Regions from separate parts of the Corynebacterium sp. UMB8791 genome, predicted to be linked through region 1. Evidence: predicted binding sites of a transcription regulator. Region 1 holds the regulator's gene; the other holds the start of a gene.
What was found. The regulator LexA, encoded in region 1, represses DNA repair genes until DNA is damaged. The targets are predictions, from matches to a motif close to CGAACANNTGTTCG.
Positions count from the first base shown of each region.

Region 2: a site for LexA is predicted at 2,161-2,174, ahead of ACXIUA_RS08565 (HNH endonuclease signature motif containing protein). Genes of this name have one in related genera too.

Region 1 is NZ_JBSZCG010000040.1:3,803-27,736, reverse strand. Features, by position in the region: partial or broken gene nusA (transcription termination/antitermination protein NusA) at 1-500, opposite strand, end outside; partial or broken gene ACXIUA_RS01095 (LysR substrate-binding domain-containing protein) at 518-1,051, shown strand; gene hrpA (ATP-dependent RNA helicase HrpA) at 1,067-4,978, shown strand; gene nrdR (transcriptional regulator NrdR) at 4,992-5,453, opposite strand; gene ACXIUA_RS01080 (hypothetical protein) at 5,504-5,896, opposite strand; gene lexA (transcriptional repressor LexA) at 6,100-6,783, shown strand; gene ACXIUA_RS01070 (DeoR/GlpR family DNA-binding transcription regulator) at 6,920-7,705, shown strand; gene ACXIUA_RS01065 (1-phosphofructokinase family hexose kinase) at 7,865-8,833, shown strand; gene ACXIUA_RS01060 (PTS fructose transporter subunit IIABC) at 8,856-10,910, shown strand; gene ACXIUA_RS01055 (HPr family phosphocarrier protein) at 10,978-11,247, shown strand; gene ACXIUA_RS01050 (uracil-xanthine permease family protein) at 11,306-12,598, opposite strand; gene nagB (glucosamine-6-phosphate deaminase) at 12,661-13,422, shown strand; gene hflX (GTPase HflX) at 13,442-14,959, opposite strand; gene ACXIUA_RS01035 (hypothetical protein) at 15,087-15,851, shown strand; gene ACXIUA_RS01030 (hypothetical protein) at 15,868-16,383, shown strand; gene miaA (tRNA (adenosine(37)-N6)-dimethylallyltransferase MiaA) at 16,384-17,298, opposite strand; gene ACXIUA_RS01020 (hypothetical protein) at 17,295-17,567, opposite strand; gene ACXIUA_RS01015 (DUF349 domain-containing protein) at 18,053-19,432, shown strand; gene ACXIUA_RS01010 (GNAT family N-acetyltransferase) at 19,444-20,496, shown strand; partial or broken gene ACXIUA_RS01005 (Rv2732c family membrane protein) at 20,493-21,080, opposite strand; gene miaB (tRNA (N6-isopentenyl adenosine(37)-C2)-methylthiotransferase MiaB) at 21,101-22,681, opposite strand; gene recX (recombination regulator RecX) at 22,727-23,329, opposite strand; gene recA (recombinase RecA) at 23,333-23,934, opposite strand, start outside.
Region 2 is NZ_JBSZCG010000130.1:4,922-10,164, reverse strand. Features, by position in the region: gene ACXIUA_RS08570 (DUF488 domain-containing protein) at 48-596, opposite strand; gene ACXIUA_RS08565 (HNH endonuclease signature motif containing protein) at 607-2,097, opposite strand; gene ACXIUA_RS08560 (hypothetical protein) at 2,244-2,585, shown strand; gene ACXIUA_RS08555 (2'-5' RNA ligase family protein) at 2,592-3,089, shown strand; gene ACXIUA_RS08550 (HEPN domain-containing protein) at 3,106-3,534, shown strand; gene ACXIUA_RS08545 (nucleotidyltransferase family protein) at 3,809-4,138, shown strand; gene ACXIUA_RS08540 (HepT-like ribonuclease domain-containing protein) at 4,059-4,313, shown strand; gene ACXIUA_RS08535 (VOC family protein) at 4,405-4,566, opposite strand; gene ACXIUA_RS08530 (hypothetical protein) at 4,778-5,020, opposite strand; gene ACXIUA_RS08525 (ribbon-helix-helix domain-containing protein) at 5,023-5,243, opposite strand, start outside.

The DNA.
Region 1 (23,934 bases):
CAACCGGTAAGGCGAGCAGCCAGACGTGCGTTCTGCCCCTCCTTGCCAATCGCAAGTGACAGCTGGTAGTCAGGCACGGTAACGCGCGCTACTTGCGCCACTGGGTCGACGACCTCGACCTTGACAACCTTCGATGGCGCCAGTGAGTTACCAACATACGTAGCCGGATCCTCTGCCCAATCGATGATGTCGATCTTTTCCCCGCCGAGCTCCTTCATCACGTTTGAGACACGCGAACCGCGCGGGCCGATGCATGCGCCTTTCGCGTTGACACCCTTCACCGTCGCCCGTACAGCGATCTTGGAGCGGTGCCCCGCCTCACGGGCAATGCCCACGATCTCAACGGTGCCATCTGCGATTTCCGGGACCTCAAGCGCGAACAGCCCGCGCACGAGCTCAGGGTGCGTGCGCGACAAACTTACCTGCACACGACGGTCAGACTTATTGACGCCAACTACGTACGCCTTAATGCGGTCACCGTGCTTGAGCGTTTCGGAAGGGCAAGCACCTACTCGCTAAACTGCGCGACGGAAACGTCGATGTGGCGCTGCTAGCCCTGCCTACACACGCGCCTGGAGTCAGTGAATTGGAACTCTATGACGAAGACTTCATCGTCGTAACAAATGAGAAACACAAGTTGTCTGGGCTCCAAAACCTTACTCTCGATGTCCTGGAAGAACTCGATTTGCTTCTTCTCGACGACGGCCACTGCCTGCGCGACCAAATAGTTGACCTTTGCAAGAACGTTCAAACTACACCCTCAAATTCAAGCCAATCAGATACACGGGCTGCGTCACTGACTACCATCATGCAGCTGGTTGTGGCTGGCCTTGGATCAACCCTCGTTCCCAAGTCAGCTATTGCAGCTGAGTGCACACGTCCTGGTTTGGGGCTTTCTACCTTCCAGAAGAGTGTCGACGCGAAGCGTACAATTGGACTGGCCTACCGCTCTTCTTCTTCCCGCATCCATGAGTTTGAGGAACTTGGAGCGTTGTGTAGAAAGGCGTACAAAGAGGTAGCGAAAACCAGTGATGCGATTCTGTCCCGCTAAACTGGGACGCTAGTTATGAAGGACCAGGAACAAACACCTAAGAAAGAACTCTTCCGCCAACTAGACAACGTGGAACTACGCGACGTCCGACGTCTTCGCCGTCGCATTCGACAGGCCAAGAACGGCAAGGAACTTAACAAAGTTGAAGAGGCAATTGCCCGAAGCTTGCACGTCGTTCGGGCGCGGGATGAACTCATTCCGAACATCGAGTACCCAGATGCACTCCCGGTTTCTCAGCGCAAGAATGACATCTTAGAAGCTGTCGCGAACCACCAAGTGACTGTTATTGCTGGTGAAACTGGATCCGGCAAGACCACCCAGATTCCTAAGATGCTGCTCGAGCTCGGCCGCGGTCGACGAGGGCGTATAGCGCATACTCAGCCGCGCCGTCTCGCTGCTAGAACTGTCGCTGAACGCATAGCGGACGAATTAGGTCAGAGCATTGGAGAATCGGTCGGCTACGCCATTCGCTTCGACGACAAGGTCAGCACCACTACCTCAGTGAAGCTCATGACAGACGGAATTCTTCTTACGGAGATTCAGCGTGATCGGTTCCTCAACGCGTACGACACCATCATTATCGATGAGGCGCACGAGCGTTCCCTGAACATCGACTTTTTGCTTGGATACGTCAAGGAGCTTCTCCCTAAACGCCCCGATCTGAAGGTCATCATCACGTCCGCCACCATTGACGTCGAACGCTTCGCGCAGCACTTCTGTGACGAAGAAGGCAACCCCGCCCCGATTATTGAGGTTTCAGGTCGTACCTACCCGGTTGAGGTGCGCTACCGTCCGCTCGTCGAAATTGCCGGTGAGCGTGAAATTGATATTGACATGATTGACGGTGTTATCGACGCCATCAAGGAGTTGATGGCAGAAGGCGACGGTGACATCCTCTGCTTTTTCGCGTCAGAACGTGACATCCGTGACTGCATGGAAGCAATTGAAAAGCAGCATTGGAAGAATGTTGAAGTCGCGCCACTTTTCGGACGCCTTTCGAACGCAGAACAGCACCGCGTCTTCTCCCCACATAGCGGGCGTAGGATCGTCCTCTCTACGAACATCGCCGAAACTTCGCTCACAGTGCCGGGAATTCACTACGTTGTGGACACTGGCCTCGCTCGCATTTCACGGTATTCAACGCGGACTAAAGTACAGCGTCTTCCAATTGAGGAGATATCCCAAGCCTCAGCAAACCAGCGCTCGGGCCGTTGTGGACGTGTTGCTGACGGTATCGCTATCCGCTTGTACTCGGAAGAGAACTTTAATTCACGCCCGGAATTTACTGACCCTGAAATATTGCGGACCAACTTGGCAAGTGTGATCCTGCAAATGATTTCTCTCAATCTCGGCGACATGCGGCACTTTCCATTCGTGGAATCCCCAGACGACAAAGCTATTCGCGATGGCCTTACACTCTTGTACGAGCTCGGTGCAATCAAAGCAATACCAAAGGGTGAACTTCCAAAACTCACGAAAATTGGCCATACGCTTGCGAAAATCCCAGTCGACCCCAAGATGGCTCGCATGCTCGTCGAGGCCGAACGCTACCGGGTGTTGGAGGATGTCACCGCAGTTGTCGCCCATATGTCGATTCAAGACGTGCGCGAACGCCCCCTGGAATTTCAGGCACAAGCAGACCAAGCCCATGCACGCTTCAAAGACAAGACATCCGACTTTCTTTCAGCGCTCAAGCTCTGGGATTACGTCGGAGGTCTCCGTGAAGAGCTTTCAGGCAATCAGTTCAGAAAGCGCATGAAGCGTGAGTATTTGCACTATATGCGAATTCGTGAATGGCACGACCTCGTTCGTCAGCTCCGCGACGTCGAACGTCGACTGGGCTGGGACGTCGACAAAGCAATGACAATGACAACGAAACGTGACGCTGACTCGATTCATCGAGCATTGCTCACTGGCTTACTTTCGAATATCGGTGCTCGCGACGGAAACAGCAAGGAATACCAAGGTGCTCGTGGTACCCGTTTCCTGATTTTCCCAGGGTCATCGCTGGCCAAGACCCCACCAGAGTTTTTGATGGCAAGCGAGCTTGTAGAAACCTCGCGGCTTTGGGCCAGAGACGTGGCAAAAGTAGAATCCTCATGGATCGAGCACGCGGCAGGATCACTCCTGAAACATGTCTATTCAGAACCGTTCTGGTCACGGAAACGCGCATGCGCAATGGTTCATCAAAAATCGTTATTGTACGGCATCCCTATCGTGCGAGACCGACTTATCCCCTACCACCGCGTTGATCCTACGGCTGCGCGCGAGATGTTTATTCGTCACGCACTCATTGACGGCGATTGGACGAGGACTCATAAGTTTCTCGAACACAACAGCTTGTTGCTAAGCGAAGCCGCAGAAGTTGAAGAAAAGCTACGGCGTAGGGGCATCGTCGTTGACGAAGACACTCTATTCGATTTCTACGACGTGAAACTGCCGGATTCAGTCACAACAGCGAACAATTTTGACAGTTGGTGGAAGAAGCAACAGCAGCTCGATCCCGGATATCTTCACTTTGATCCAAGTAAACTCGTTGACGATTCTGCCCAGACTATCTCTGCAGAAGACTTTCCAATGTCATGGTCACAAGGGTCGATGCGGTTCGATGTGTCGTACAAATTCGAGCCTGGAACCGCCTACGACGGTGTTACCATCGCAATTCCCCTGCCTCTACTGGCCAGCGTTGAATCAGTCGGATTTGACTGGCTTGTACCTGGGCTACGTAAAGAGTTGCTGACTGAACTCATTCGTTCACTGCCGAAACCACTACGCAAGGGCGTCGTCCCCGCTCCAGACTTCGCTGACCGTGCACTTGAGCGTATGACGTTCGATCCACGCACGTCGGTTACCGAAGCACTGGCTCAGGCCCTCACTGAATTGGGTGCCAGCGGCATTAGCGGGCATGATTTCCGCACGCACCTGCTGCCACCGCACTTGCTCATAACGTTTGCAGTCATTGATAAACGTGGGAAGATTGTCGACTCCGACAAGAGTCTCCTTGCTTTGAAGAAGCGTCGGGCCACACAGATTCGTTCTTCAGTCGCGAAAGCAAGCCGCCACTCTGAAACTGCCGAAGTTCCTGTATGGACCGAAGACACACTCGGCGATATTCCCGAAACTACGACCACAACCATTGATGGCAACAAAGTCGAGGCCTATCCTGCGCTCGAGGTGACTCCCAAAGGCGTTCGCGTTGCTGTGCATCCAACCCGGGCGAGTGCTGATGCATCAATGATGACGGCAACGCTCACGTTGCTGCTGCGGGCAATCGAGGTTTCCGATACTCAGATGACGAAGGGACTGCCACTACAGCAACGTGTCGCTGTTGATAGGTATCCACATGGCGGGGCTTCCGGCCTTGTCGAAGACGCTCGCGTTGCAGCAATCCGCGACGCGATGATTCAAGCCGGCGGCCCTGTGAGGTCACCTGCTGATTTCGACGCACTATGTGCGAAAATTAAACCGACTATTCCGGGAGCTGTCCGACGATCAATTGTATCGATCGCGCCAGGTCTCGCTGCATACTCAGATTTGATGCAAGAGCTCAAGAATTGGTCTGGTCCTGCGATTGACGATATTCGGGAGCAACTAGCATTCATGCTGCCCGCGAACGCTATCACGGTTCATGGCATGCAACACCTACAGCACCTCCCCCGTTACATAGAGGCAATCCAGATACGGCTTGAGCATCTAGAAGCGGAACCGGAACGTGACGAAGAGCGGCAGGCTGAAGTAGCAAATGCTAAGGCTTACCTAGAGCGACGAATGGAACAGCTCCCTGCCCAACGCAGAAAGACACGCGCATACAAGGACGTGATGTGGCGAATTCAGGAGCTGCGAGTGAGTTTGTTTGCACAACACCTTGGTACCCAAAAGCCTGTGAGCGTGCGTCGTATTGAAAAAATGGTCGATAAACTTCGCTAGTGAGCCTCGGACTTTATTCCAGTCCCTCTCGCTCGCGTCGTTTCATCAAGCGGATTTCCGACTGAAAATCTTCGGCGCTTTCAAAAGACTTGTACACCGAGGCAAATCTCAGGTACGCAACCTCGTCCAGTGTGCGAAGCGGTTCCAATACCGCCAGTCCAATGTCATTTGCCGCAACTTGAGAACTTCCTTGGGCCCGAACCGTCTCCTCTACTTGCTGCGCTAGCCGCTTCAATGCGTCGTCGCTAACGTTCCTGCCTTGACAAGCACGCCGAACACCAACGATCAACTTTTCCTTGTCGAACGGTTCAGTTACTCCATTGCGCTTCACAACGGTCAGCACGGCCTTCTCGATCGTTGTGAATCGGCCCCCGCACGAGGTGCACTCTCGCCGCCGCCGGATAGCAGAACCCCCGTCTACAACACGAGAATCTGTAACTCGCGATTGTTCGTGATGACAAAACGGACAGTACATCTACACCCCACTATCTCGGAGAACAGTTATCACCCCCCTACATTAGCGGGTTAACGTTGCGCTGCAGAAGCGACTTCATAGCTATGAGCAACGTTCGAATCGTCCCGCGACACCGAGTCCCACTCGCTATTACCGAAATCGCCCGAGATAAGTACAGCGACGAACATAGTTACCCCAAGAAGGGCTCCCATTAGAACGTTTGCTCGCTGCTCTTGAGGCTCGGCGGAAGAATAAACGGTTGGCTCGGGAGCATCTGCAGCCGCCCAGTGGCAACGAAAGTTCTGGTTGATAACCTGCTCGTGGCGTGACGGCTTACCCCCTCGATCACCCCGCATGGGTACAAAATCCCACACTTCAGCTGGCATTGAAGACCGTGGTGCAAGTGGAGCTCCCGCCATATCAGCACGAGTAGAAATCATTTTCGCCTGGTCAATGATGCTCATAAAATGCCCCTTACCTCATTTCGCGAATTCGAAGGTTTCTCATCTCACGCGAAACATTTTTAGCGTATTTGTTCGATTTAACTTCTATGTTCGATTTATACCATCCCACATCACATCCCCACAACCCCCCAACTATCGAACATATTTGCCCTCTTTGATATATTCTGTACAGAAGACACTATCAAGACTCAATGTGAGGACCCATGGCACACAAGAACACAACCAGTGAAAAGTTCGATATGAGCGTACTTTCAGACAGACAAAAGCGAATCCTTCAAGTCATTCGCGACGCCGTCGTATTACGTGGCTATCCACCAAGCATTCGAGAGATCGGCGACGCCGCAGGACTCCAATCAACTTCTTCTGTCGCCTACCAGCTGAAGGAGCTCGAAAAGAAAGGGTTCCTTCGCCGTGACCCAAACAAGCCACGAGCCGTAGACCTCCGCCACCTGCCAGAATCTATGGGAGGTTCGGTTACACCGAAAAACGATGCGGACATTGATGGAACTTCTCCAGCACGGATGATCCCTGTCCTCGGCCAAATCGCCGCTGGAACTCCGATCCTGGCAGAGGAAAACATTGAACACTACTACCCCCTGCCGGAAGAACTACTCGATAGCGGCGACCTCTTCATGCTTCAGGTGGTTGGAGAATCAATGCGCGATGCAGGCATTCTCAATGGTGACTGGGTAGTCATCCGCTCACAACATGTTGCCGAAGAGGGCGAGTTCGTAGCAGCGCTAATTGACGGGGAGGCAACTGTCAAGGAGTTTCATAAGGACTCTTCCGGAGTATGGCTCATTCCTCATAACGATGCCTTTTCTCCGATACAAGGCAACGACGCCGAGATTATGGGCAAAGTGGTCTCTGTTTTCCGGACCCTGTAGCCATTTTTCGCCATTTCGCCCCCAACCGGGGGCTATCAAACACATGTAAAAGCATTCGGGCGCACGGTTTTGCAACAATAGGGGCAACCTAATTTTTGAACCCTGCTGATTCGTGGTTGCCCCACGGAGGAGTTGTATGTACGCCGAAGAGAGAAGAAGGCAGATCGCGTCACTTACCGCAGTCGAAGGACGCGTGAATGTTACGGAGCTGGCCGAACGGTTTGATGTAACAGCCGAGACCATCAGGCGGGACTTGGCAATTCTCCATAATGAAGGAATTGTCCACCGCGTTCACGGCGGAGCCGTCGCTAGCCAATCATTTCTCACCACAGAGTTTTCTCTTGATGCCCGGTTCCGGTCGGCACCGACCGCCAAATCGGCGATCGCGCGCGCTGCGACACAGTTTCTCCCAGAGGATCCTGGCGCTGGCATCTTTCTCGACGCCGGCACCACCATCAATGGACTGGCCGATCTTATTGCCACAGCAGGAAAAACACAGCATTGGTCTATAGTTACGAACTCCCTCCCGATCGCGCTAGACCTATCATCCTGCGGGCTTACAGACGTTCAGCTCCTCGGGGGGACAGTCCGTGCAATCACCCAAGCTGTTGTAGGCGATACGGCATTACGCACTCTCGCGCTTATGCGTGCAGATGTTGCTTTTATTGGCACGAATGCCTTGACTATTGACCACGGCCTCTCTACCGCCGACGCCCAAGAGGCTGCGGTCAAATCTTCAATGGTCACCAATGCACGCAAGGTAGTTGTGCTCTGCGACTCCACGAAGCTCGGCAATGATTATCTAGTTAGCTTTGCGCCGCTAGACGCAATTGACGTCGTTGTTACCGACACAGACGCACCAGAGAGCTTTGTCAGCGAATTGCGGGAGCGTGGAATCAAGGTCGTCCTTGCCGAAGAGTGAAACAAAAGGAACCAAATGCCCGATTGCGTCCGATCTATTGCATTAACGGACACAATCGGGCATTATGGCTTTAGTAGCGCTTTTCGATACTGCAGCTGCACAACAGACTTTCGGTAGGCGCTACCCCACAGAGCACCAATTACTCTAAGGATGCGCCACATGATTCTGACGTTCACTCCGAATCCAAGTACAGATGCAACGCTTTCTGTAGCAACGTTGCGTCGCGGCGAAGTCGCCCGTGCCATTACCGCTACGCGAGAAGCTGGCGGAAAAGGCGTCAACGTGGCCCACGCCGTAGCGAAGGCTGGAAGAGCGGCACTCGCTGTAGTTCCCTGCGGGGAAAGCGACCCTTTCAAGTTCACTGCTAACCGACTCGGTTTTCCTTTTGTTTTCATCCCGGTTGAGGGCACTATCCGTACCAATACTGCGATTACTGAATCCGACGGTACGACTACCAAAATCAATGAGCCCGGCCCTCAATACACCATTGATGTCCAGCAGGGGTTCCTCGACGCGCTTGATTCGCATAGCAGCGAATGTAAGGCCGTCGTCATGGCAGGGTCGCTGCCAAGTGGAGCCCCGGCGGATCTCTACGCAACGTTGACCCGAGAAATCCGATTGAGGCTCGCCGAAGATGTACTGGTGGCCGTCGACACATCAGACGAACCCCTGGTAAAGCTGGGAGATCAGCTTGAATCTGCAGCCCCCGATATCCTGAAACCCAACGCTTTTGAATTAGCACAATTGGTGGGAGCCGATGGGCATGTACTAGAGACTAGCGCTTCAGCCGGAGACTACTCCGAGGTTGTTCAGGCAGCGAAACGCTTGATTCAGCGAGGGGCTAAAGAAATTCTCGTCACCCTCGGTGGCGCAGGTGCTTGCCTGGTCACCGCAGACTCTGCCTGGGCAGCAACGCCCCCACCGACTGTTGTGAAATCTACCGTTGGAGCAGGCGACAGCTCACTTGCTGGATATGTTATGGCTCGCACTCAACGCCTGCCGTTGGACCAGTGCCTCCAAACCGCGGTCGCCTATGGCTCTGCTGCAGCAGGCCTACCAGGTACCGGGATTCCAAGCCCTGACGACATCAACTTGGAACAAACCCAAGTCGTAGAAATCGATTCATAATTTAAGAGAACAGGAGTCCACCATGAGTGACAACATCATCACTCCACAACTCGTTAGTCTCGATGTGGACTACGGGTCGACGCCAAGAGAGGTCATCGAACACCTCGCGCAGCAAGCCCAGGACGCAGGCCGAGCAAGCGACAGCTTGAAGCTAGCCGACGCAGCTTACGCCCGTGAGCAGAAAGCTGGCACCGGTGTGAATGGCCGTGTTGCAATCCCCCACTGCCGCACCGAAGCAGTCGAAACCCCAACGTTGGTTTTTGCCAGGTTACAGCGGCCCGTTGACTTCTCGGGGCCAGATGGAGACGCAGAGCTTGTATTTTTGATCGCTGCTCCTGAAGGCGGCGGTAAGGCGCATTTGAAGATCCTTTCCAAGCTCGCACGTGCCTTGGTACGCGGCGACTTCGTAATTCAGCTCCGCGAGGCAAAGGATGAGCAAACGGTCGTCAACGCGGTGCTGGACGTCGTCAACGCTGCTCCTAAGAAGAAAACTGCCGCAGCACCTACTCCCGCTGCGACGGGCAAGACCGATGGCGTGAAAAAGTTTAGGATTGCAGCTGTTACATCGTGCGCGACCGGCATTGCCCACACATACATGGCAGCCGACGCTCTGACACAAGCTGCGCAGGCTCGCGATGATGTCGAGTTTCAGGTGGAGCCGCAAGGTTCTTCCGGCGGCGATCCTCTGGATCAGGCCTACATCGACAGTGCTGACGCCGTAATCTTCGCCCATGATGTTGCTGTGCGTAACAAAGCACGTTTTGCAGGCAAGCCGGTCGTTGATAGTCCAGTAAAGCGTGGCATCAACGAGCCAAACAAGATGATCGACGAGGCCATTGCCGCTGCAAACGATCCGAATGCACCAAGAGTCACCACGGCGGGATCGGAGCAGCGAGAAGACTCCGCTTCCTCTGGTGAAAGCTGGCCAAAGAAGATCCAGCAAGCTGTAATGACCGGTGTGTCGTACATGGTGCCGTTCGTTGCAGCAGGCGGCCTGCTCCTCGCGCTTGGTTTCCTCTTCGGCGGATACGACATGGCGAATGGCTGGCAGTCCCTCGTCACGAACTTCTCCCCGACCCACCTGCCTGGACATACAATCGATGTCGACGGTGAAATGATGACGTTCCGCCGTTCCGGCTGGCTTCTGTATCTCGGTGCTGTCATGTTCGCGACAGGCCAGATGGGCATGGGCTTCGTTGTTGCGGCGCTCTCCGGCTACATCGGGTATGGCCTTGCAGGACGTCCAGGTATCGCGCCAGGATTTATCGGCGGTGCTATCTCCGTCATGGTTGGCGCAGGTTTTATCGGCGGCCTTGTCACAGGTCTGCTGGCTGGTTTGATCGCATACTGGATCCAGACATGGAAGGTTCCGCGCTGGCTCGGGTCCCTGATGCCAGTGGTCATCATCCCGCTGCTGACTTCCCTTGCTATCGGCCTCATCATGTTCTTACTGTTGGGGCGTCCGCTTGAGTCTCTCATGCTGGGACTGCAGGGCTGGCTTGAGTCGATGAGCGGATCCTCTGCGATCCTGCTCGGCGTCATCATCGGGCTCATGATGTGCTTTGACCTTGGTGGCCCAGTCAACAAGGCGGCGTACCTCTTCGGAACCGCTGGTCTGTCTGCGGGAACGGAGGCAAGCTTCCAAATTATGGCGGCTGTAATGATTGCCGGCATGGTTCCCCCAATCGCACTGTCAATCGCGACGTTCCTCCGCAAGGGATTGTTTACCCCGGCGGAGCAAGAGAACGGCAAATCCGCATGGCTCCTCGGACTGTCGTTTGTCAGCGAGGGCGCAATCCCGTTTGCGGCAGCTGACCCGTTCCGCGTTATCCCTTCGATGATGCTCGGTGGCGCCACTGCTGGCGCGGTCAGCATGGCACTCAATGTTGGTGTACAGGCTCCACACGGTGGTCTCTTCGTGCTCTTTGCCTACGAGCCTTGGTGGGGACTGTTCGTCGCGCTCATTGCAGGCGTGGCGGTCGCAACTGTAGCGGTCATCGTCGCTAAGCAGTTCTGGCCAAACGAGGAGATTCAGAAGGTCGCTGCCCAAGCAGAACCTGCAGCGGTGGCGAACTAAGGACACAGGCCCCTAAACTGAATACAGAAACTCGATAGATACTTTCAAAGCAGAAAGGATGAAGCACATGGCTTCAAAGACAGTTAAAGTCGGATCCACCGTTGGACTGCACGCACGTCCAGCAACCATTATTTCTGACGCCGCCGGTGAATACGATGACGAGGTCATCCTGACCCTTGTCGGTGACGAGGACGAGGAAGAGACGGATGCTGCTTCCTCGTTGATGATCATGGCAATGGGCGCCGAGTTCGGTGACGAGGTCACCGTTACCTCTGACAACAGTGAGGCAGTTGAAAAGATTGCCGCATTGATCGAGAAGAACCTCGACGAAGAGTAAATTCCTCAACAAAAGCCCGAGCGCTACATCTGAGCGCTCGGGCTTTTGCTTGTTCAAGCTATTTTCGAGATGCAGCGTTGAACTGACCCTCACCCACTGTGTTGTAAATCCACTTCAACAGAGGATAGAACACGATGATGCCGACCGACCCCAGGGCGATGCCCTCAAGCGTCACCTGACCGACAGTGAACGACAGGTTGCCGATACCAACAATGAGTGCCACAGCCGCAACTGTTAGGTTCACCGGGTTCGTGAAATCTACCTTGTTATCCTGCCAAATACGTACACCAAGCATTCCAATCAGGCCGTAAAGAACCAGGCACGCTCCGCCCAGCACACCGGCCGGAATTGTGAAGATAACTGCACCGAACTTCGGGATGAACGCCAAAACGATCGCGAAGCACGATGCGACCCAGTACGCAGCCGTCGAGTAAACCTTGGTAGCAGCCATCACGCCGATGTTCTCCGCATAAGTCGTTGTACCAGAGCCGCCAAAGCCACCAGCCAATGTCGTCGCGATACCGTCACCGATCAATGCCCTGCCTTGGTATGGGTCCAGGTCGCGTTGCGTCATCTCAGAAACTGCCTTGACATGACCAATATTCTCCGCGATCAGCACGACGATGACAGGAAGCGTCACCAAAATCGCTGAGAGGTGAAACTCTGGCGTATGGAACTGCGGCAAGCCGATCCAAGGACTAGCGCCAATCGTGTCCAGTGCGTCATCCGATAACCCGCCAGTAAGCGCCGCAAACACCCAGCCGACGATGACGCCGATCAGAATGCTCAGACGAGACAACATTCCCCTCGCAGCGACAGTCAGCAGAGCAATCGTGCCGAGCGTGACAAACGCGACCCCGGGCTGAGTTTGCACATTAGAAACTGCAGTCGGCGCAAGATTGAAACCGATCAGCGCGACGATGGCACCAGTGACCGTGGGAGGCATGACGGCGTCGATAACTTTCTTGCCTGCAAGTTGAACAATAAAGCCAACTGCAATCAACGTCAGACCCGTGATGAGTACCCCGCCCAGCTGAGAGCCGATTCCGTACTGGGACGACGCAGACAGCGGCGCGATGAAAGCGAATGACGAGCCGAGGTAGCTGGGCAGTTTATTACGGGTAATCAGCAAAAAGATGATGGTTCCCAGTCCTGAAAACAGCAGCGTTGTGTTTACAGGGAATCCCGTCAACGTGGGAACGAGAAGTGTAGCTCCGAACATTGCTACGACATGCTGCATGCCGATGCCAATTGTTCGAGGCCAAGAAAGGCGTTCATCAGGGGCGACCACCGCGCCGGGCAGAACGCGGCGCCCGTCGCCATGCAAGGTCCATCCAATAGTTTTACTCACAGGCTCATATTATGTCGCTAGATAATTGCCGAAAGCGAATTGGGCAAAGTAGCGTAATACGCATGGAGATTTTCATTCGCCGCACGGCAGACGAAATTGGCGATTTCGCTGCAAACATGATTGAACCATTCGTCAAGCAAGGTGCAACGCTTGGTCTTGCTACTGGCTCGACACCGAGTCCAACGTATCAGGCACTGATCCGAAAGCACCGCGAGGAAGGCCTCAGCTTCGCCGACTGTGACGCATTCTTGCTCGACGAGTACTACGGAATCGATCAACACCACGAGCAGTCATACTGGTCCACAATCCGACGCGAGCTGACGGCATCAATCGATATCGATGACGCGGCCGTGCACTCGCTTAGCAGCTCAGCGGCCGATCCGGAGCAGGAGGCTGCGACGTATGAGTCCATGATGAAAGACGCCGGTGGTGTCGACATTCAGCTGCTCGGCATCGGCGCGAACGGCCATATCGCTTTCAACGAGCCGACCAGCTCGCTGAGTTCCCGGACCCGACTGATTGATCTACGCCCGCGGACCATTGCTGACAACGCACGCTTCTTCGATTCAAAAGATGAGGTGCCTCGCCAGGCAATGACGCAGGGCATCGGCACCATCCTGGAAGCGAAGAAGATCCTCCTCATCGCTACCGGTGCAGCGAAGGCCGAGGCTGTCCAAGCAATGATCGAAGGGCCCTTGAGCTCTTTCTGCCCTGCCTCATCGCTGCAAATGCACAACGATGTGTGCATATTACTCGACGAAGCCGCAGCATCCGGCCTCGGCGATGTGGAGTTCTACAAGGAGATCGACGCCTACTGGCGTTAACTCACCACTCCAGCAGTCTCTAGTAGACCTGCTGGACAAACTCGTCATACTGACGCGCCAGAACTCGTGGCAAGCGGACATCGATCCTGGTGCCGTCGGTTTCATATTCTTCGGAGCGAATCGTCCCGTGTTCATGGACGAGTGAGACAACATCTCCTCGGGTGTACGGGATCAGCATGACTACATGCTCATCGAGCGTGTTCAGGAACATCTCGATTTTTCCCTCGAGTTCAGCAATACCCTCACCCGTGAGCGCTGAGACAAACACCGCTTCCCGACCGGTCGCGTCAAACACGTGGCGTAACTCTGCCAAAACCACAGGGTCAGCGGAGTCAATCTTGTTGACGACCACAATCTCCGGAGGCAATTCGGAATCTTGATCTCGCGTGATCTCTGCCAGCACCTCGCTCACGGCAGCAATCTGCTTGAGTGGGAACTCGTCTGCTCCATCAACGACGTGTAGCAAAAGGTCTGCTTTGCTCACTTCCTCCAGCGTCGACTTAAACGCCTCGACCAACTGGGTTGGCAGGTGCCGGACGAAACCAACTGTGTCCGTCAAAACGACGTTTCGCCCATCGGCCAGCGTTGCACGTCTCGTGGAGGGGTCAAGCGTTGCAAACAATGCGTCTTCCACAAGCACGCCGGCGTCCGTCATTGCGTTAATGAGTGAGGACTTCCCTGCGTTCGTGTATCCGGCAATCGCAATCTTGGGTGTCGTCGAGCTCTGCCTCTTCGCGCGCTTAATCTGACGAACAGTCTCCATGTCTGCTAATTGATGACGCAGCTTTGCCATCTCTGAGCGCAACCTTCGCCGGTCTGCCTCAATTCTGGTTTCACCGGGACCGCGCAAACCAACGCCGCCATTCGAACCCGCACGACCACCGGCCTGGCGCGAAAGGTTGCCGCCCCAACCACGGGTACGGGTGTAGAGATACTCCATCTGCGCGAGGCTAACTTGTGCTTTGCCCTCCTTGCTCTTTGCGTGTTGCGCAAAGATATCCAGAATGAGCATCGTTCGGTCGATCACTTTAGAGTTGAGGGCTTCCTCTAGCGCCACCATTTGACCAGGGGATAGCTCACCATCGAATACGACGGTGTCCACGCCACTGGCGTCGACAATCTCGCGCAGCTCTTTCACCTTTCCGGAACCAATGTATGTCCCTGGATCCGGCTTATCTCGTTTTTGATAGAGCATGTCAATAACTTCAGCGCCTGCGGTTTCGGTCAGTGCTGCCAATTCCCGCATGTTTGCTTCCATTTCGGCAGTGGAACCTTCAGTCCATGCTCCAACAAGGATGACTCGCTCGAGCCGCAGTTTACGGTACTCGACTTCGTAGATGTCTTCCCGGTCTTCGTTGCGCAGCTCTGTCGTGGTGTTTACGCGACGAAACGAGTTTCGTTCCTCTAGGTCGAGTGCGCCCTGTGTTGGCGTCGATAGGTCTGTTCCCGCGGTTTCGTTGCGCGTTCGTGCGTTATGGCGAAACGCTTCATCCAGCAACGCCTCATGCGAATCAGGAGTGGTTGATTTCGAATTCATGCAAGCTTTCAAAAATAGTGGGTATACGTAACTTTTTTCGCTTTCTTCCTTGCTCAACGGTAGCCCACCCATTTTTCTTCCACCACATTTCTTCACCTCAGGGCGCGTTCGACTAGGCTTCACACTTATGAACCAACAACCTCTGACTGAAAACAAGGATCTGGCCGCGATCGGCCTGAACTTTCCTAAGTGGCAAGACGCGGTAGAAGCTGCAATCGCATCCGGTCGCCTGGGTGTTATCGGTGAGGTACGCGGCGGCCAAATGGTCCAATACCAGGACCGCTCTGGTGCCCAGCTGAATATCTTGGCAGTTGAGCCTTTCGCCACCTTTGCTGGCTTTGAAGGCATCACACGCACAAATGCGCACATCACCCCGGCAACCGATGTGGTTGCGCTTGCTGAGGTTGTGGATCCACATGGGAATCCAATCGGATCTCTGACGCTAAACCTGGCGCAGGAGCCATTGATCGTCGATGAGCCCACAATCCAGTGGCAAGAGCTCAGCGTGACCGCCCTTGCACTCGATGTGAGCACGTACGAATCCACCTCTGCTTATCTTGAGGAGCACCCTGGTAGCACGGTTGGCACAGTCGCTTCTGCAGGAGCCGAAGCGATTGCAACTGGCGCAGCCTCCTCCCCCGATGCAAAAGCCACTTTTTCCGCACGCGTGCTCGAAGCTGAATACCGCACGTCGGAGTTGACGGGTGACCGCTTCATTCATGTTTCAGTCGACGGCGCGTTTCCATTCGACGTTTGCCTACCTGATGGCGATCTCCCCCAACGCGACCAAGTCATCGCCGGCAACGCCGTCATGGTCGGTACCATCCCGGTGCCTACAGGTGGCGGATGTGGTGGTTGTGGTGGCTCCTGCGGTTGCGGTGGCGGCTGCTAGAAACTAGGCACTACTCATGGATCCAGCACGTCGTGATCTTTCCATAGCACTGTGGGGCGCCCTGATCTTCGCCGTCATGGTGCTGCTTGTGCTGCTCCTCAAGACTCCTGGCGCCATCATCGCCGGGCTGATTGGTGTCACGGCGCTTTTGACCCGCAGGCGTTTTATTCCTAACCCGGAAGTAGAGTCGCTTCGCTCATCGCTTCTGATTGCGTGCGATGACATCCGCGACATCGTTGAAGCGTTTGATAACTTGCAACATGGCAGCTCGACGCAGGCGTTGGCCGACCGAACGCTTCATTTTCCCGCGCTTGCGAACACCGATCTTTCTGTGCCCGAAATCAGCGAATTTCATCTCAAGTACAGTGCGGCACAGCGCTTTCTCGCGCGCGTTGACACCTACTTGCAGTCACCGGACTTGGAACGCGTCCACCTTGAAAAACTCATTCGAATTGCGGACGAGCGCGCCCTCGAGCTTGAGGACGCCTGGGTCGCTGCCCGTAACGCTGCTCGAGAAATTGGTCCGTCGTAATCAACCAAGCTGTGCTACTAGTTCCGCAACGTCATAGTTCGCCGCGTCAATCCAAGTGATTCGTTTGTCGCGCCTAAACCAGGATTTCTGACGCCGCACATAGCGCCGCGTTCGCAGCTTGGTGTCCTCGCAGGCTTCGTCGATGGTGAGGTGGCCGTCGATAACTCCAAGCCCTTGGGCGTATCCGATAGCTCTGCCAGCAGTCGAATCCTTCGCTAATCCCTGGCCCACCAACCGATGAATCTCATCGATGAGCCCCTGCTCGAACATCGCATCAGTACGCTGCGCAATCCGCGGGTTGAGCCACTCTGGGGTTGTCTCCAACCCAATCATGCGCGTACCCCAGCGTGTAGGGGCGTTTTTGGGGGGTTGAGATGCCTGAAAAGGCTTACCAGTAAGCTCAATGACTTCGAGTGCACGCACTGTGCGCCGGGGGTCACGGTCTTCAATTATCGACGCCGCCACAGGGTCAACTGCAGCTAGCTGCGCATGAAGGCGATCTATTCCGATTTCCTTCAACAGAGACTCGTAGCGCCCGCGGACTTCGGGGTCGGTTGGCGGGAACTGCCAAGCGTCGACAAGTGACTGCATGTACAGCATGGACCCACCAACGAGAATCGGCAGCTTTCCTCGATTGGAGATCTCCTCAACGGTCTCCACCGCTCGTTGCTGATATTCTGCAACACTGGCGGTCTTCGTAACTTCCCAGATATCAAGCAGGTGGTGCGGTATTCCTTGTCGCTCCGCGAGAGGTAATTTGGCAGTGCCGATATCCATCCCGCGGTAAAGCTGCATCGAGTCAACGTTGACAATCTCACCATCGAGTTCGTGCGCAAGCGCGAGACTCAGCGAGGACTTACCTGAAGCCGTCGGGCCGACGATTGCTACTGGTTGGTGTCCGATCTCCTTGTTCACTGCTCTACCTCCCAGTAAGCAACATACCGACCAACGCCCAACGTGTCGTCTACGTCTACGAGTGTGGCCTTCGTTGGCTGCAGTGTTTGTAGCTCAAGCCAAATATCTGGTTCCAGTACTCCTGCGTCTCGCATTTCCTGCTCACGGATCAGGGAGCTTTGCTTTCCTGACAACAAAGCCTGGAGTTTGTCGTTCGTATCAGCAGCCGCAGGGATTAACGCTAGCGGGGCGCGAGTTGTCAGCCCTGCAGGTCCATCGACTACCAACACTGTGAGCACTGAAGGATCTAACGGCAACAGGTGCTCGCGACTCTCACGCACCGTAGCCCCGTGAAGACAGTATCTGGCGACAAGTTCGCCTAATACGTGCCCACCTCCTACTTCGACGTGTGGTGCTCCCCAGGCAGCAAACGAGCCAGCAAGGTGCGTTGCCCATCTCCTGTCGTGGCTGCACACAATGTCAATAGTTTTCGTCAGTTTTCCGGCTGTCTCTCTAATTGAGTTCAGCAAACGCTGCGACGGTTCGTCAGCAGGTGCGAGTTCTCGCACGAGAGCTGGCGAACCAGGCATGACAAGTAGGCAGGCACGGGCTTCTTTCACCTCGCCCACCATAGTGGGGTTTTCTCGGAGTTGAAACCATGACACATGACGCATGTTCGTCTGCAACACGCTAGAGTTATGAAGACGAGAATGCCGTCGATTATGTATCTCGGCGCCGTGACGCGCGGCACAGCTATTTGTGAAAGGACTGTTTCATGACTTCCTCGACTCCAAAGCCACAGCCACCAGCTGGACGTCCGAACCCGGCTGCCATGCCGAAGCAAACGCCGAAGCCCGGACCTCGTCCAGGTGCGGCACAGTCTGTTCCTTCACAGCGGGTTGTTCCACTCGCGCATGCTCAGTCGTCATCAGCGAACACTGATCCGTCGAAGTTCGGGCGCATCGATGATGCCGGCAATGTTTTTGTCACCCGTGACGGCGTTGAGCGTCAGATCGCATCTTGGCAGGCCGGGTCTCCCGAGGAAGGACTTCGCCACTACGGGCAGCGTTTCGACGACCTCATCGTCGAAACTGAAGTCCTGGAGGCGCGACTCACTGCACACCCAGAGGACGCACACACTCTGCATCGCAGCGTGACTGAGCTGAAAGACTCGATGAAAGACGTCGCCGCAATTGGCGACTTCGCAGCGCTCGAGGCACGCCTAGAAGAATTACTGCGCAAAACAGAGGTTGCGGAACACGAAGCAAAGGAACTCAAGCAGACCCGACGGGCTAACGCAATTGCCAAAAAGGAAACTCTAGCGGCCGAGGCTGAGGAGATCGCCGAGAAATCTACAGACTGGAAGGCTGCCGGGGACAGGATTCGAGCGATCCTCGAAGAATGGAAAACGATCCGCGGTATCGATCGCACAACCGACGACGCGCTCTGGAAGCGCTACTCGCGTGCACGAGATGCCTTCAATCGCCGTCGTGGGGCTCACTTCGCTGAGCTCGATAGGAATCGCGCAGCGGCTCGTCGTATCAAGGAGGATATCATCGCCCGCGCGCAGGCAATCCAGGACTCAACGGATTGGAACGCCACCGCCCGTGCCTACCGTTCTCTGATGGATGAGTGGAAGGCAGCCGGACGCGCCCCACGTGGCGTCGACGATGAGCTGTGGGCACAGTTCCGCGCTGCTCAGGATCACTTCTTCGCCGCCCGCAACGCTGTAAACGCGGAGCGCGACCGTGAGTTTGAAGCAAATGCTGCAGCTAAGGACGCACTTATAGATGAGTACGATGCGCTCATCACTCCAGAGAAGGGTCTAGGTGCGGCACGTGCCAAGCTGCGTGAGCTCCAGGAGAAGTGGGACGAGATTGGATTTGTTCCTCGTAACAAAGTCCGTACTTACGAAGACAAGATTGCTCGGCTGGAACAGCGCGTAGCGGATGCAGAGGAGTCACGGTGGCGCAAAGCAGACCCTGAGGCACAAGCACGGGTGAATCAGTTCCAGGAGAAAGCTGATCACTTCCTGCAGCAGGCCCAGGAAGCTGAGGCAGCCGGGAATTCTTCCAAGGCGACAAAGCTCCGTGAACAGGCCGAGCAGTGGCAGGAGTTTGCCAACGTCGCAGCGAAGGCCGTCGACGAGCAGTAGTGCTATATCCCTTGATCGTAGGGAGTGCCGACCCGTCACACGCCGCAGTCTCCTCCTACGCATTCTCAGTCACGCTTGCTATCCAGGACATTACGGGAGAAGCGCACTCCGGAGTGAGTGCAGCCCATCTCGCGAAACGCCTGGAGGGATCCGAAGAATCGTTAGCGCTCCTCTTCGCGCTGTGTAGCAAACCAGCGCCACGGTCCCTTGGAGCGTTCGGTTACCCAGTGCTGACTGAGGATGATCTGTACGACGTCGAAGGCTGGGTGCTCATATCGCTTCCTCTACTTGAGGACGTCGATGTGTTAGAAGCGAACGTCACTATCGACGCCTCCATCGCTCCTCTTCCCGGAGAGGATCAGCCGGCGCACGTATGGCGAAGTGCGCTCGCGCTGATTGACGCGCTTTCTGCAGAGTTGCACCGTCCCATCCGTCAGATTTGGATCACGGAGCCATTGGGGGCACCGGAGCACCCATTCCTTCGCGCTGACGGCTACACGCCGGCGCACTGTGAGCGACAGGCAATTATCAACGCGGACGCTATCGTGGCGCCTGACCAGAATGATAGGTGCGACGTGATTGAAGACATGGCATTCGACCCTGCTGATCTGCCCTCCTTCTTAGCTACTCTCCAGGAGTCCGCAGCGAAATACCCTCGTGGTTCACTATCGCTCGAGCCTGTCCAGTGGTCTGCGTCCCGTCTTCAGGACGCTGCTGCACGTCTCAGAGACCGCGGCGGTTCCCAGATCACCGCCATTGCCCGTGATGCCTCGGGGAAACCGGTCGGGCTTGCAGAAGTAGCAAAATTCGAGAATGACGCAGACTCTGTTGCAGAAATCGGGCTGGTGTACGTACGGGAGGCAAACCGGGGACTCGGTTTAGGCAAGCGCGCCTTGGCTTCTGCGGTATCAGCCGCGCTCTCGATTTGGCCACGAACGAAGCAGATCTACGCTTCCTATCCCAACCCGCAGCCGGGTGCGAGCCACATTCTCGACCACTATGCCCCAACCGGGATAAGCCAGGCGACGGCCTGGCAGAAGGGCGTACCAAAGCTCGATAGCTAGTTGCTTCTATTGTGGCGTCGTGCCGCGTTCGCTCGTCGGTCATCGACAAGCAGTGGGTTCGTTTCTTGCTCCTGATGAGTCCGCGTCGCATTCAATTGCGCATCCGCGATATCCGCGTCGATTTCGCTTGGCTGATTCCGGAGCAGTTCCGGGGCAACCGCTGTCTTTCGCACGAACAGCGGAATGTACGTCAACACGACCAGGAGTACCGCGACAACTTCTAGGTAAAACCCGGGCCCGTGCTGAAACGTTCCTGCAACACCGGTACTCGACTTCCGCAGCCACACTGCCAGCAACGAGCTAACCAGGGCAACTGTTGAAATCATCCACGCGGCTGTGGCCATTCCGAAACGTCGCGAAACCGTCACTAGCGACGTGCAAACGCCTACGCCTAAGAAGCCTAGCCATACAAATACGTACTCCGTGATCTTGGTATCTGCACTGCGGGCGCCTTCGCCCACCGCGAGCACCTGCCATCCGGGAATGTCACCAACGAAGGGCAAAAACAGCGCAACAAGCCACCCAATACTTGCAATACCGAGTACCCAGCGCGCGGATCCTAATTCCATTTTCATTGAAGTCTCCCTTCCAGTAGTCGCGTGGTTTACGCTTCAGGAGTCGTGCAGCAGCCAGTGTTGCTTACGTTAGTCACTGGAACGATGTCTGGACGTGCAACCGTAGGAATTCCAAGTCCCACCCCAACAGGTGCAGTCGTTGGTACCTCGCCTGCCTCAGCGTGATCACCCGCGAGTGTGCGTCGGTGTGAAAGCACACCAGAATCCGCGATCAGAAAATATGACTTTGCTTCGGTGATACGAGCGGTAACAATGTCACCCGGACGGATGGCAGATCGATTGGCCTCATCGACAGCAAAGTGCACGAGCCTGCCGTCGCGAGCGCGTCCTGACATTCTGTGAGTCGTCTCGTGCTTTCGACCTTCGTCCTGCTGAACAAGGAGTTCTTGCACAGATCCAATGAGCTTTTCATTCTCTTCCAGGCTGATTCGTTCCTGGAGTTCAAGCAGTCGTTCGAACCGCTCCTGCACCACAGCTTTCGGAACCTGGTTTTCCATTTCAGCCGCCGGGGTCCCAGGGCGCGGTGAGTACTGGAATGTATAGGCGGACGTGAATCGTGCCTTCTCAACTACATCAAGCGTTGCCTGGAAGTCTTCTTCCGTCTCGCCTGGGAATCCGACAATGATATCGGTGGTGATCGAAGCCTCAGGAAGCTTCTCACGGACCTCATCCAAAATGCCTAAAAACTTCTTGGATCGGTACGAACGGCGCATGTCCTTGAGTACTTTGTCAGACCCCGACTGCAACGGCATATGTAGCTGCGGGCAAACGTTCGGGGTTTCTGCCATTGCGTCGATGACGTCAGATGTAAACTCTGCGGGGTGCGGGGAGGTGAAGCGAACACGCTCGAGGCCTTCGATCTCGCCACACGCTCGTAGCAGTTTTGAAAACGCGGACCGATCTCGCTCCATTTCCTCGTCAACGAAATGCACACCGTAAGCATTGACGTTTTGGCCAAGCAAAGTGACTTCTAAGACGCCTTGATCCACGAGCGCCTGTACCTCGGCGAGGATATCGCCCGGACGGCGATCAACTTCTTTGCCACGCAGACTCGGAACGATACAGAATGTACACGTATTATTGCACCCGACAGACACCGAAACCCAGCCCGCATAGCTACTTTCACGTTTCGCTGGAAGAACAGAAGGAAATACTTCGAGCGCTTCTGCAATTTCAACTTGCGCCTCGCCTTGTACTCGTGCACGTTCCAGCAGTACCGGCAGTGAGCCCATATTGTGGGTCCCGAAGACAGCATCTACCCACGGCGCTCTCTGGATAACATGGTCTTTGTCTTTCTGCGCCAGACATCCACCAACCGCAATCTGCAAATCAGGCTGCGATTCCTTAACCTTTTTCAAATGTCCAAGCGTTCCGTACAACCGCTTGTCTGCGTTTTCACGCACGGCACAGGTGTTGAAAACGATGAGGTCTGGGGCCTGCCCATCTTCAACTGCCACGTACCCCGAATCTTCCAGCAGACCCGACAACCGCTCCGAATCATGAACGTTCATTTGGCATCCGAAGGTTCGTACTTCGTATGTCCTTGATGCAGCCATCTGGTTCGCCTTTCCTGGTTGATTACGCGGGCCTACGCAGGCACGGCTGAACATTCTAGCCACTGCCAACTACCCCGCCCAAACGGCGCAAAGTGCTCGCTAGGAGCTCTCTCGAAGTGATTCAACCCTTGAATCTAGTGCAGTTCTTGCGATAGACATGCACATACCTTGTGGAAAGCCTCGACGCGCCAGCACTCCAACAATCCTGCGCAGCGCGCGGGTGTACTCCGCGTGCCCTGCTGGTGGTGTCTTTACTTCTCGCGCTTTCTTTTCCGCGAGGGCTTCAGCAATTGCGTGTTGGTCCTCGTCACTGATTTGTGCGAGCGCGGCGCGCCGATCTGTTTCTGAGACTCCTTTTTCCCTGAGCTCGCGGTCCAGGAAGCTTCTCGACTTTCCTCGACGTTTCGCCCGCTGTCGGACCCATTCATGGGCAAAGCGACGATCGTCGAGAAGCGAGGATGCGCGAAGAGACGCCAGTACCTCATCAACGAGAGGCGTTGGGAACTCAGCTTTGACAAGACGCTCCCTGAGTTCATGCTCTGATCGCGGTCGCTGATCCAGCAACCTTAACGCACGCTGCCGCACTGGAGCGAGGGCTTCTTCACGTTCATAATTGAAGAGTTCTCCGTTCCCACCGGTAGCTTCCCATTCGGCAAGTGCGTCCTGCAGGCGTTGAACCTTTTCCGGATCTGGTGTTGCCACGTATTACTTCGCCTTCGCTGGCTCTTCCTCGTCGTCGAAGTCAATGTTTGGCACCATGTCTACTGGGTCATCAGTCAGCGCATCATCATCGGCAAATTCGCCAACCCCCAATGCACGGAAAATCTTTTGCTCGATCTCGTCCGCAAGGTCCGGGTTCTCCTTCAGGAAATTGCGCGCTTTCTCCTTGCCCTGTCCAAGTTGATCGCCTTCGTAGGTAAACCAGGAACCTGACTTCTTCACGAAGCCGTTCTCTACACCCATGTCAATAATGGACGATTCCCGAGAGATGCCCTCTCCGTACATAATGTCAAACTCTGCAATCTTGAATGGTGGCGAAACCTTGTTCTTCACCACTTTGAGGCGGGTTCGGTTTCCGATGGAATCCTGTCCGTCCTTCAACGTCTGGATACGTCGGACATCACAACGAACCGAGGAGTAGAACTTCAGCGCTTTACCGCCCGTAGTTGTCTCGGGTGAACCGAACATGACGCCGATCTTCTCACGCAGCTGGTTAATAAAAATCGCTGTAGTGCCGGAGTTGTACAGCGCACCTGTCATCTTTCGCAGTGCCTGCGACATCAACCGAGCCTGGAGGCCAACGTGAG
Region 2 (5,243 bases), on a different contig from region 1:
GTACTGCGGAAATGGGAACAGGGGCAGCGGTGGGTAGTTGAAACGTGCTACTTGGTCTCTTGCTCCGGGTAGCGTACTTTCTTATCCTCGCCGACGACAGCTCCGTCGTTAAGCTTCGCTGCACTTAGGGTGGGGCCATGCTGCGTCATTCCCATGATGTGCTGCACGTTGTCGCCGTGGGCCAGGAGGTGGTCGGCGATGATGCGTCGGTGGCAACGCCACCAGACTGCCTCTGAGCACATGATTACTGTTGGGCATGTCCTGGCTTGTTCCCTGAGCGCTTGGAGTGACTGTGCGAATTCGTCGCCAAGTGCGTGGTCCGCGTAGTTGTGAAAGCTTCGGTTGCGCCAGTTGCCGTTCACCTCGAAGGGGACTGTTTTGGACACGTTGCGCCGCCCGGTGAGCCCTTCGTTTCGGGAGTATTCGATGCCGTGCCCAGGTAAGTGTTGGGCAAGTTGATCGTCGTTGAACCAGGGGTACTTCCTGGAGCCGGGAAGCTTGCGCACGTCCACGACTGCACGCACGCCGGAAGCCTCGAGCATGCCCACGAATTGGTCAAACTCGAGGTTTGAATGGCCGACGGTAAAGATCTTCATGCCTCCGACCCTAGGCGCTTTGAGATAGTGGAGCCGTAACGGGAGGTGAGAGGCCTGGCGGATACAAGGCGGGGTCACGCTCTCCGGTCCGTACGCAGTTGCACCTGCCTTTTGCGGCGTAGATTCTGCTGACTGCCGAGTGTTTCGCAGGCACCGATTGGTTGAATTTCATTGGATCGGACGGGTGCTTTCGGTATCCCGCTTTGCCTGTTTGCGGGTCGAAATCCATGTAGCCCTTGTTAAAGGAGCCGTCTCTGTTGTCGTTGTTGCATCTGTGGTGCTCGCGGCAAAGACCAGTGAGGTTTTCGATATCGGTGTGTCCGCCCTTTATCCAGGCGAGGATATGATGTGCCTCACATTCTGACATAGGGGTGGTGCAGCCGAGCCAGGAGCATACTCCTTGGATGGCGAACATTGCGATTCGCTGTTCGACCGATGCGAGCCGGGTGGTTCTCCCCATCCACAGCGGTACTGAGGTGACGCCGTCCACTTGGAGGAGGAAGTCTGTAGTTCCGTCCATGCCGAGGCGTACAAGATCGAAACAGTCGACTTCGATGCCGGTGTTGGTGCCGTAAAGCATGGAAGCATCGCCGTCGGCGAGGTCGTCGAGAGTAAGTGCAATGACCACCGAGGCAGCGCCGCCGTTCGCCTTCTGGTGCGATTGCTCGTGTTGTTTGAAAATGGCGAAGAACTGGTCGAACCGACGTTGCTGCCGGGTGCGGGAGTCCACTTCGTCGTGCATCGCTGCTGGAAGGTTGGAGTTTGGCGCGAGGCCCTTGTCTGTGTGCGCTTTGATCAGGGCGGCATCTCCAGCCGTAGCGTTGATGTAGATGTCTACAGTGCCATCCGATTTGCGACGACCAATGGACATGCCACGATTTTCATACCCGGCATTAGGGTTGGTATGTGGGGCGTGTTTCCGGTTGACGTCGCTGACTGCGCGGCGAACGAACTGCCGGAGGTCTTCGGGGTTGCGACGTAAGCCCTCGGTCATGGCTGCGGAGTAGATGCGGGTGCGTTCGTCCACGCCAGCTTTGAGCAACTTGTCGAGTTCGCGCCGGATGATGTTTTGCTTCTCTGCACTAACCTGGGAAGACGTTCTTCTGGCAGTTGCCTGCTGCTGCTCCACTTCATGGGTGCGAGCGAAAAGCTCCTCGGTGCTTTCCTCGCTGGCCGGGGGAGTGCTAGGTGCTGGCGGCTGGCCGAAGAGGAGTCGGCCGCGTTCAAGGCGGTTGTAGGCTTCGCCCTTTGACAGGTCGAGGCACTGCTGGAGGTACGCGTTGGGGTAGTTAGCGCCGACAATTCGGCCAGCTTCTTCGCGCTCGGCGATGAAGGCGAACGCGGCGTCGATAGTTGCCTTCTTTTTGAATTGCTCCTCGAGGCGTTCCATTTCGTGCCGGATATCACTGAATGTGAGGGCGGAGGGGTCGGCGAAAAGCTCACTTAACGTGCGCAGCGCTGCCGAAATATCGTTGACGCATCGGGTGATTGTGCTGGTCATGACCCCTCCTTTCGTGAGTTGCTCTCACCCTATCAACCCCCGCCGACACAGATCGGCACGATTCGAACAAATGAACGAACTTTCTGGCGGTTTGGTACGTTGAGACGTGGCAGACAATCACTTGAGGGTGGAGGCGCTCGACGAACATGGCAAGCAATGACAGTGATGATCGCTACCGGTACATGGGTCTCGAGATGATTCCGACGCCATGTTGCAAAGCGAAAACCAGTGAGCCTTGCCCAGGGACGGGGTGGATGTGGCGGGTTGGAAACGGTGTCATGGCGCTGAAGTTCAACGATGACAAAGTGCTCACCGGCACTGGATATGGGTTTGATGACTACAAAGATTGGGGCCGAGGAGGCGACCTACAAGACGTGATCTTAAGCGCTGCCGCCGACGGGCTGAGCCTTCCCGATGCCCTCGAGCGTGTCCGCAAGGCGTTCGGCAACCCCGACGTTATCGTGGACCTGAAAGACATCAACGAGTGAGGTCGTATGTCCCCGGAGAACATTTTGCTGCGCTTGCCGAAGACGCAGGAGCAGGAGATTCGCAAGATTTATGAGGAGCTGGCGCAGCGCGGATTTCCCGTTCAGCAGCAGCGCCCGCACGTGTCAGTGACGTTCGCTCCTCAGATGGCTCGAAAGGTGATCGCCCGGGCAGGGGAACTCCTGCCCCAGTTATTGTCTGCGCGTCTGGACAGGGTAGGCACGGTGGTGTTCGGGACGAAGTCGAAGCAGACGGTGGCGTGGCTGCTGCAGGGCCCGGACGAGCTTGAGCGAGCAGCGCGGGAGCTCAGCGAGCTCAATCCCGATGGCCGTGGTGCTCGGTGGATTCCGCACCTAACGATGGGGCTGCGCCTGCCGAAGGCGATCGTAGGGGACTATATCCAGGCACTTGCTGAAGTGACATCGCCACACTTCAGGGCTGTGGATGTGGAGTATGCGGCGCTGTACCAGCCGCGGTATGGCTCCGAGTATCGGTTTGAGGTTTAGGCCTTAGGCTTTAGGGGTGGCAGCCTTGAGGCGTTGGCGGTTCAGGGCGATGCGAGAGGCGATGCTGGCGCAGGTTCCCGATGAGCACCGAAACAGGTTCAAGGGAGCGATCCGCAACGACCCGACCCTCCGTGATCGGCTCCATGCCCTCGCCGCGCGACCCGATCAGGAAGCGATCGCACAGCTCTTACCGGATGTCGACCATTGGGCGAAGTGGACGACGCGCGCCCGCAATGACCTCGCGCACGAGGGCAGAACGCCCAACCATTCCATCGAGGAGCTGATCGCCGTCGTCGAGGTGACGACCGCGGTCGTAATCCTCAACGTCTTGCACGAGCTCGGGTTGCCGGCAGAGCGACAGCGAGAGATCGTGCGGGAGCACCCGCAACTGAGGGCTACGTTTCGTACCGCTGCCGAATGGCTGGTTCCCTCACCAAACCCTTAGGTGCACTGCGATAGCCGCTACTTCGGAACCTCCGTGACGCTGCTGCCCGGTCGTTTAGTGCGAGACGCGTGTAAGCCTGCTCTATCGCTCGTTCGTTGAGTGCGTCATGGCGGGCGGGCGAGACGACCGGCTGTAAGTGGTGGCAGCGCGTCAGTGCCGCCTGGTGCGGCGGTGAGACGGGAGAATGTCGTCGGCCCTTAAGAACGCGGTGGAGTTCCGCTTCAGTGTCAAAGCTCCATGTCGACGTGCTGCCGGGCCCGTTACCCCCGGAAGCATGTCTGAGACCGTCATGACGCCTGAGACGCTTGCCCTACGCGAGATTCTCGTTGCGCGTCTTGACGAGTTCCAGGTGCTCCTCGATCGGTACGGTGCGACCAACCCGAAGTTGTTCGGGTCCGTCGCGCGCGGCACCGCGTCTGCAGGATCGGACATCGACATCCTCGTCGGGATGGACCCTGCGGAGGGACGTCTCCTGATGCGTGCGTCTGGTCTGCTCGAGGAGAGTCGCGCTCTGTTCGGGCGCGATGGCATCGATGTGTTTCCTGCCCAGTTGCTCAGGCACCCGGTATCCGCTTCGACGCTCGCCGAGGCGGTGCCGCTGTGAGTCGCAGTCCGGCGAAGCCGTGAACCATCTTCCCGATGAGATCACCGGCGCGCACCCTGAGATCGTCTGGCCTCAGATTCGGGATCTCCGCAACATCCTGGTGCACCAGTATTTCGGCGTCGACATCGACGTGGTCCGCGATGTCGTCGATACTCATCTGCCTCCTCTTGCCTAGGCGCTGCGGTGCCACATCTCTGCTGACTGACGGCACGGCTCCAAAGGTTATTCGGCTACGGAACGGGGTCGAGTTCAAGTTCAATGTGTAGCTAGGCCCCGGGGATACTCACGCAGAACTCGTTGCCTTCCGGGTCCTGCATGACAGTCCACACCAATCCCGGCGCCTCGTGGGTGATGAGTTCGGTAGCGCCTAGGTCTTTGAGGCGTTCTATTAAAGTTTCGCGCTCCGCCCCGCCAACGTCGATGTGCATGCGGTTTTCCCAGGTATCGGATCCTTAACGCGCTGAAATCCCAGCGCCGGGGTGGAATCAACCATCACAAAATCGCCGTAATCCGCGGCGATTTCGCAACCGGTTGCGGCGGACCAAAACTCGCCGAGTTTTGAGACACTTGCAATGCCTTGGCGAGCGCATGATTGCTGTATCCGGTAAGCACACCGGGTTTCTTCGAAGATATTCGTGCCTAGTCGAGCAGGGCGCGGTACTGTTTGCGTGCCTTCATGGAGTGAATGATCGTTTCGGTGCCGTCATCCCAGATGAGTACGACAATCTCGAGTAATCTCATTGAGCCGTCGAACCCGAGGCGCAGTTCCCTTTGAGGGTGTTCCTCATCGAGTGGGGTCTTAAAAACGCAGCCTGAAGTCGCGGCAGTAACGGAGTCGTCTGGCTTGATGCCGTGTTTCGTGGCGCTTCGGCGTACGTCCATTTCTAAATAGCATTCTTTAGCGCTTCGCGGATTGCCTGAGAGCGTGACCATCCGTTTTCAGCCGCAAACTTGTCGAGGTCCGATATCTCGCCGGGGGAAAGCCGAATGGAGATAACCTTCGCAGCATCTTCGTTTCGAGGTTTCCTTCCACGTCGACGAAGTGTCTCTACGTCGTAGCCTTTCTCGGCTTCGGTTACCCACGCATCGATTTGCTCTTCGCTGA